2 regions of the Streptomyces gobiensis genome follow, and region 2 is predicted to be linked to the other one. Evidence: riboswitches for the same ligand, from Rfam matches in the RefSeq annotation. Region 2 holds a riboswitch; the other holds the start of a gene.

Region 1 (4,199 bases), 1.4 Mb from region 2:
TCCGCCGACTCAGCGCGGTAGCCGGGGCCATCGGTGACGATGACCCCTGCGCCGCCCGGTATACGTCGGCGCAGGTCTGAAATCGCCTTGCGCACCTGGTGCTCGGCACTCAACGGCGGCAGCTCGTCCCAGGCCGCTTCGACGAGCCGCGCGACCGGGACTAACCTGCCGTACTCCAGCAGCAGGGTGACGAGTATGCGTTCCTGGATCACGCCGCCGAGGCGCAACCGCGCGTCCCCGGCCCAGCCCTCCACCGCCCCAAGGACGTGAAAACGAAGACCTTGCTCAGAACCCACCCGCGCATCCCCCCTCTTTGCTGCCTGGCCCCAGGCGAGGGCCCGTGGTCATCGGCCCCTGCCCCGTTCCGTCGGACACCGTGCGGGCGTCGGTGCGGACTTCCTTCCCCCTCGGTTCACAGATCCTAGCCCCGTGCCTCTCACGAGGCGATTACTCCGGCAGGTGATCGGCGAGACGGAAGGCACCTCTGAACAGCGAGACTAGAGCCGATGCCCTTCATCCTGCACCAGGTGGAGGCATGCCTGGACCGAGCGATAAGGCTGGGTCCGGCTGTTCGGGAAAGGCCGCGTGAAAAAGCGCGGCGGCAGTGCCAGGCCTCCGCACGTCTTCGTGCTCGACTGCGAGGCACTCGCTCTCGTGGTGCGCGGCGACCTACAAGATGATCCCCGGCTCGGCCTCGCACCCGCGGAGTAACCGAGGTAATGACCTCCCCTACGACATTCATCGAGGCATACGACAGCAGGACCACCGAACAGCGCGCTGGGGCTGGGTGATCTCCCGCGTCCGGGTTGCCGACATCGGCAAGGACGAGGCCCGCGCAGCCCTTCACCTGCTGACCGACGTCACACTGCACGGCCACAAGCACGCCATCGTCGTCAAGGGCGTATAAGCGAGCAGCAATCGACCACATGGTCTCAGTTCTTGTCTCATTCAGGCACGCCCAGCACCGTCCGGAAGCCAGGAGACCACCGACTCCGCCGCAGATCAGGACAACCTTGATCACCTCAGGACGCCCTGTCGAACAGTTGGAAAGTGTGGGGGGCAACCCCCCACGAGTTTCGAATTTCGCATCCTCCACCCAGCCTTACCGGGCTGAGCAAGAGCCCCGACAGCTCAGCGGCTGGGGACCTCGTCGTGCCGTGGTTGCAGTTGCCGCCCGGGGACCCGTGCGAACCTCAGCGAACTCGCTTCGCGAGCGGTGCTGCGGGTGCCCTGGGAATAATCGGCGCCTAGCTCGGCCTTCGTCGCCAGAAGATGTCCGATAAGTGGTCGGAAACGCGAGGAGTGACTCCTGACCTGCAACGATAGGGCCTGGGTGTCCGAGTATCGAGGGCGGTGGCCATTGGGAAGTCTCGGAGCGTGTTGCTGGTCGAAACGGTCCCCAAGTCCGGTGTCGATACGGCGATGTCGCGGGCGCTGGTGTGGTGGCGCAAGCCCCCGTGGCGCTTCGGTTGCCGGGTCCGGCTTGTCCCGCTCTGACCGGCGCCGCTGGGGGCTGGTGAGCAGTGACACTCCCCATGGACCGGCTGGGCTGGCTATGTTGTCCGTGCCGCGGTTACGGGAAACCGGTGTGGATCCGGTGCGGTCCCGCCACTGTGACCAGGGAGCTCCCCTGCATCTGTGCCACTGCGCCCGAGGGCGTGGGAAGGCGTGGGGGAGCGGTGAGCTGGAAGCCAGGAGACCGGCCGTGGTGCAAGCCCAGTGGTTCCACGAGGATGGAGACGGGTCCACCATGGTCGGTCCTGCCCGGGCGCGCCTTGCGCTGCCCAGTTCTGTACGTTCCCCCGCACATCAGGTCAACCGGCGCGCGTTTCTGCGTGGGCTGGCGGTCGCCTCGTCCGGTCTCGCCCTCGGCGGTGGCCTGACCGCGTGCGCCTCCGGGCAGACCTCGCCCACCGGCGCGGGGGAGCCCCGGCGCGGGGGCCGGCTGCGTGCGGTGGTCTCGGGGGCCAGCTCCAGCGATGACACGCTGCACCCCTTCGTCGCCGGATCGTGGGGCGCGGGCATCGTGATGAAGAACCTCTTCGACAAGCTGTGCGCGTACGACGACGATCTCACGGTCACCAACCGGCTTGCGGAGTCCATCGAACCGAACTCCGACGGCTCGCGGTGGACCATCAGGCTCCGGGACGGCGTCGAGTGGCACGACGGCAAGCCGCTGTCGGCCGACGACCTGATGTACTCCATCAGGTATCTGCTCGACCCCAAGTCCTCCTTCACGGGTGCCAAGGACCTCGCGATGGTGGATGCCGAGGGGCTGCGCAAGGTGGACCGGCGTACCGTGGCGGTCCCGATGCGCCAGCCCATCGCCGACCTGCCGTCGCTGCTCGCGGGCTGGTACGTCTACGTCATCCAGGACGGCACGACCGCGTTCGACAACGACCATCCGCCGGTCGGCACCGGGCCGTTCCGGTTCGGCCGGTGGAGCCCGGGGGACCGGGTGCGGCTGACCCGGAACGACTCCTACTGGGAGAGCGGTCGCCCCTACCTCGACGAGCTGGAGATCATCTTCATCACCAAGCCCGACACCCGGCTCAACGCGCTGCTCGGCGGCGACGCCGATGTCGCGCACGAGCTGGCCTGGGCGCAGGCCGCGGCGCAGGAGCGGGCGGGCCGGGTCCAGGTCGTGACGTCGCCGGTCGGCCGTATGCAGAGCTTCAACATGATGGTCGACCGGAAGCCGTTCAGCGATCCGGATGTGCGCGAGGCCCTGAAGCTGGCGGTGGACCGCCAGGAGATCGTGGACACGGTGTACTCCGGCTACGCCGAAGTGGGCAACGACCTGTACGGGTTGGGTGCTCCGCTGTACCACGACGACCTGCCGCAGCGCGGCTACGATCCGGACAAGGCGAAGTCGCTGCTGCGCAAGGCGGGTCAGGAGGGGCTGACCGTCACCCTCCACACCTCAGATGTCTCCCCCGGCATGCTGGAGGCCGCGACCCTCTACGCCGAGCAGGCCAGGCGTGCGGGGATCGCCATCAAGCTGGACAAGTCACCGGCCGACTCGTACTGGTCGCAGGTGTGGGCCAAGAAGCCCTTCGCGCAGGGCGGCTGGGGCAACTACGCGCTCGACTGGTTCTACGGACAGACGATGCTGTCCACCTCGGACCGGAATGAGACCGGCTGGCGCCGTCCGGACTGGGACAAGCGGTTCTTCGCCGCGCGCGCCACCATGGACCCCGGCCTGCGGGAGCGGCGCTACGCCGATCTGCAGCAGGAGCTCTGGCAGGACGGCGGGCACATCATCCACTCGTTCATGCAGTGGATCGACGGCGCACAGCACAAGGTCGGCGGCGTCCGCGGCGCCCCGCCGGCTTCCGACGGCTGGGGCAGCTACCGCGATGTCTGGATCGGCGGCGCGTGACCTGCCATGCGCACCCGTTGCTCACCGCGTGCGGGCGGCGGCTGCTGGCCGCGGCAGGGGTGACGGGCGCCGCCACGGTGCTGGTGTTCGCCGGGACGGAGCTGCTCCCGGGTGACGCGGCCGAGGTGATTCTGTCCCGGTCGGCGGGCGGGGCGGGCGGTACGCCGGAGCAGATCGCCGCGCTGCGCGCGGAGCTGGGCCTGGACCGGCCCTGGGCCCTGCGGTACGTCGACTGGCTGGCCGGGACCGTCGACGGCGACCTGGGGCGCTCCCTGGTCAGCGGCCGCCCGGTGACCGACATCGTCGGCCAGCGGCTGGGCAACACGCTGCTGCTGGCCGGGCTGGCGGCGGCGCTGCTGGTGCCGGTCGCGATCGGGCTCGGGGTGTGGTCGGGCCTGCAGCAGGGCCGGTTCGCGGACCGCGTCACCTCGGCGGTGGCGATCGGGCTGCAGTCGCTGCCCGAGTTCGTTGCGGCGACCGGCCTGATCGCGGTGTTCGCCCTCGGTCTGCGGCTGCTGCCGCCGGTGTCCCTGATACCGGACGGCACCAGCCCGCTCGCCCGCCCGGAGACCCTCGTCCTGCCGGTGGCCAGCCTGCTCACGGTGATGGCGGGGCAGTCGGTCCGGATGGTCCGCGCCCGTACCGGCGAGGTGGTGCGGGCCGAGTATGTGCGCATGGCCAGGCTGCACGGCATCCCCGAACGGCGCCTGGTGTGGCGGTACGTGATACCGAACGCGGTCACCCCCGCGCTGCAGCTGCTGGCCGGCAGCGTCTCCTGGCTGATCGGCGGAGTGGTCGTCGTGGAGCAGGTCTTCGC
Region 2 (4,199 bases):
CTCTCCCGTACGGGCGGTGCGCCCACCTTCGCACTGGGCGTGGCACATATCTTCGCGGGCGTCATCGGCGGCTCCGGGATGATCGCCTTCTGGTACCACTTCGCCATCATGTTTGAGGTGCTGTTCATCCTGACCGCGATCGACTCCGGCACCCGGGTCGGCCGCTTTATGCTCCAGGAGATGGTGGGCAACACCCAGCCCGTGGTCCGGGCGGCCCGGCAGGCGGCGTGGATGCCACCGGGCCTGGGCAACGCGCTCGGCAGGGCCGAGCCGGTGCTGGGGAAGTTCCGGCAGGTCGGCTGGCTCCCCGGCGTCTACTTCACCAGCGCGCTGGTGGTGCTGGCCTGGGGCTACTTCCTCTGGGTCGGTGTCCATGACCCGCTGGGCGGCATCAACCAGCTCTTCCCGATCTTCGGTATCTCCAACCAGCTGCTGGCCGCAGTTGCCCTGACGGTGTGTACGGTCCTTCTGATCAAGTCCGGACGGCTCAAGTGGGCCTGGATCACGGCGGTCCCGCTGGCCTGGGACGCCACGGTCACGCTGACCGCGAGCTGGCAGAAGGTGTTCTCCGGCGACCCGCGCGTCGGGTTCTTCAGCCAGCGGGCGCAGGCCCAGGAGAAGATCGACTCGGGCCAGTTCAGCGGCCAGGAGCTGGCGGATCTGCAGACGATCGTTACGAATACCACGGTCCAGGGGACGCTGTCGGCGGTGTTCGCGCTGCTGATCGTGGTGGTCATCGCTGACGCGGTGCGGGTGTGCGTCAAGGCGGTACGGAGCCCTGAGGGCATCGAGCTCAATGAGGCGCCGTATGAGGAGTCCAAGCTGATCGCCCCGGCCGGGCTCTTCCCGACCAGGGAGGAGAAGGCCGAGCTGGAGGCCGCGGGCCTGGGACCCGGCGGCGGTGTCCCGGAGGAGCGGGAGGAGATCCGGCCGTGACGCTGAGTATCGGGCGACTGTGGTGGTACGTGCGTGAGTTCACCGGCGAGACCGCGTATGAGCGGTATGCGGAGCGGGTGCGGCGGGAGCGTCCCGGGGCGGTGGTGGTGAGCCGGGGGGAATTTGAGCGGCGCCGCATGGACCGCCGCGACGGGGATCCCCGGGAGGGGTTCCGCTGCTGCTGAGTGGCCGCCGGGGGTCCCCTGGCTCGGCCCCGTGGGGGCTGCGTTCCCGGGGTGCCGTGGGTGGGTGTCCCCGTATCCCGCCCCTTCCCGTAACCGGGGCTCACGCCCCCGGGCCCCGGGGTTCGCCGGGTGCGGGCCGGTGGCCGGGTTGTGCCCACCCACAGCCCCTCGCGGGGCTGCGAGTGCCCACAACACTTGGGGGCCGGGGGCGGAGCCCCCAGTTTCGGGAAGGAGCGGGGGGTGGGGAACGCACCCTCGTTCACACTGGGCGCATGGATATCGTGATCAGAGTGGCCCGCTCCGAGGAGCTGGATGAGATTGGGGAGCTGACCGCCGAAGCGTATCTGGGTGACGGCCTGCTCGACTTCGGGGAAGCCGACCCCTATCTCGCCGAACTGCGCGACACGCGGCGGCGGTCGGAGCACGCCGAGGTGCTGGTGGCCGCGGACAGCCGCAGCGACGAGCTGCTGGGTACGGTCGCCTTCGTCGCTGAGGGCGGGGAGTACGCCGATATCGCCCGGCCCGGCGAAGGTGAGTTCCGGATGCTGGCGGTACGGCCCGAGGGGCGCGGCCGGGGGGCCGGGGAGGCCCTGGTGCGGGCATGCGTCAGCCGGGCGCGGGGGCTCGGGCTGACCCGGCTGGTGCTCTCCAGCCAGCAGGGCATGCACGCGGCCCACCGGCTGTACGGGCGGCTGGGGTTTGTCCGTACCCCGGAGCGGGACTGGGAGCCGCTGCCGGGATTCAGGCTGTGGACGTTCGAGCTGGACTTGTCAACCTAACGCGTATACCGGACACAACATATGGGGGTGCATGACCCACGCGCCACTAGATGTATGCTCGTCCTCGCTGTCGCCGCAGGGGAATCCGGTGCGAATCCGGAACTGTCCCGCAACGGTATGCGATGGGTGCTTCCATGCGCCTTCGCGAGTCCGAAGACCTGCCGACGGTATCGAATACGTCCGGGCCTCGCGGGTTGGGCCGGTGGACGCTGCGTGGTGTGCTCCGCTCTGCTTGCGGCACGCCCGTACGCGCCCCGCCGCGCACCAGCCTCGTGGCCCCTGCCGAGCGAGGGAGAGCCCGTCCCGTGACCATCGCACCCGCGGAGCCCGTATCAGCGGTGCTGTTGCGCACCCTGACCGATCTCACTGCCGATCTGCCCGCCACCGACCCGGGCAAGGTGGCGGCCGCCGCGCTGCGCGGCCGCAACGCCGGGTCGGACGAAGCGGAGTTGCGGTCGCTGGCCACCGAGGCCGCCGCCGGGCTGATCGGCGATGAGCCGCAGTACTCACGGCTCGCCGCGCGGCTGCTGACCCTCGCCATCCGGGATGAGGCCGCCGGCCAGGGCGCGGTGTCCTTCTCGGCGTCGGTGGCGGTGGGCCACCACGAAGGGCTGATCGCGGACCGTACGGCCGAGTTCGTACGGACCCATGCGGCGGCGCTGGACGCGCTGGTCGAGCGGGCCCTGGCCGAGGGCGCCGATGACCGCTTCGGCTACTTCGGACTGCGTACCGTCCACTCCCGCTATCTGCTGCGGCATCCGATGACCCGCCAGGTCATCGAGACCCCACAGCACTTCCTGCTGCGGGTGGCCTGCGGGCTCGCCGAGGACGACAGCGAGCGAGCACTGGCCGACGTCGCCGAGCTGTACCGGCTCACCAGCACGCTGGCCTACCTGCCCTCCTCCCCCACCCTCTTCAACTCCGGCACCCGCCACCCGCAGATGTCGTCCTGCTATCTGCTGGACTCGCCGCTGGATGAGCTGGATTCCATCTATGAGCGCTACCACCAGGTCGCCCGGCTGTCGAAGCACGCCGGTGGTATCGGCCTGTCGTACTCACGGATCCGGGCCCGAGGGTCGCTGATCCGCGGGACGAACGGCCACTCCAATGGCATCGTCCCGTTCCTGCGCACCCTCGACTCCTCGGTCGCCGCGGTCAATCAGGGCGGCCGTCGCAAGGGCGCGGCCTGTGTCTATCTGGAGACCTGGCACGCGGACATCGAGGAGTTCCTGGAGCTGCGGGACAACACCGGGGAGGAGGCCCGCCGCACCCACAACCTCAATATCGCGCACTGGATCCCGGATGAGTTCATGCGCCGCGTCGAGGCGGATGCTGACTGGTCGCTGTTCTCGCCGGTGGATGTGCCGGAGCTGGTGGATCTGTGGGGCGATGACTTCGACGCGGCGTACCGGAAGGCGGAGGCCGCGGGGCTGGCCATCAAGTCCATCCCGGCGCGCCAGCTGTACGCCCGGATGATGCGCACCCTGGCGCAGACCGGCAATGGCTGGATGACCTTCAAGGACGCCGCCAACCGCACCGCGAACCAGACCGCCGAGCCGGGCCATGTGGTCCACTCCTCGAATCTCTGCACCGAGATCCTGGAGGTGACGGACGATGGCGAGACGGCGGTGTGCAATCTGGGCTCGATCAACCTCGCCGCGCATCTGGGCCCGGATGGGGACATGGACTGGGAGCGGCTGGACGCCACGGTCCGTACGGCCGTGACCTTCCTCGACCGGGTGGTGGACATCAACTTCTACCCGACCGAGCAGGCCAGCGGCTCCAACTCCCGCTGGCGCCCGGTCGGTCTGGGCCTGATGGGGCTGCAGGATGTCTTCTTCCGGCTGCGGCTGCCCTTTGACTCACCGGAGGCCAGGGCGCTGTCCACCCGGATCTCCGAGCGGATCATGCTCGCGGCCTACGAGGCCTCCGCGGATCTCGCCGAGCGGCACGGCCCGCATCCGGCCTGGGAGTCCACCCGGACGGCGCACGGTGTGCTGCACCCCGACCACTACGGTGACGCTCAGCCCAGCTGGCCCGAGCGCTGGGCGGCCCTGCGGGCCCGTATCGCCAAGACCGGTATGCGCAACTCGCTGCTGCTGGCCATCGCGCCGACCGCGACCATCGCGTCGATCGCGGGTGTCTATGAGTGCATCGAGCCGCAGGTCTCCAACCTCTTTAAGCGCGAGACGCTCAGCGGGGAGTTTCTGCAGGTCAACGCCTATCTGGTGGAGGACTTGAAGCGGCTGGGGCTCTGGCACGAGCGGACCCGGGAGGGGCTGCGCGAGGCCAATGGCTC

The links. Region 2 has a riboswitch for cobalamin ahead of test1122_RS18695 (ribonucleoside-diphosphate reductase subunit alpha). Riboswitches for the same ligand answer to the same signal wherever they lie in the genome.
Region 1: it holds a riboswitch for cobalamin, as region 2 does, so the genes downstream of both, test1122_RS12170 (ABC transporter substrate-binding protein) here and test1122_RS18695 (ribonucleoside-diphosphate reductase subunit alpha) in region 2, are expected to answer to the same signal.

The regions. Positions count from the first base shown of each region.
Region 1 is NZ_CP086120.1:2,629,044-2,633,242, forward strand. It holds gene test1122_RS12165 (AfsR/SARP family transcriptional regulator) at 1-296, opposite strand, end outside; cobalamin riboswitch at 1,554-1,722, shown strand; gene test1122_RS12170 (ABC transporter substrate-binding protein) at 1,706-3,382, shown strand; gene test1122_RS12175 (ABC transporter permease) at 3,379-4,199, shown strand, end outside.
Region 2 is NZ_CP086120.1:3,988,468-3,992,666, reverse strand. It holds gene test1122_RS18710 (carbon starvation CstA family protein) at 1-936, shown strand, start outside; gene test1122_RS18705 (CstA-like transporter-associated (seleno)protein) at 933-1,121, shown strand; gene test1122_RS18700 (GNAT family N-acetyltransferase) at 1,394-1,900, shown strand; cobalamin riboswitch at 1,955-2,080, shown strand; gene test1122_RS18695 (ribonucleoside-diphosphate reductase subunit alpha) at 2,206-4,199, shown strand, end outside.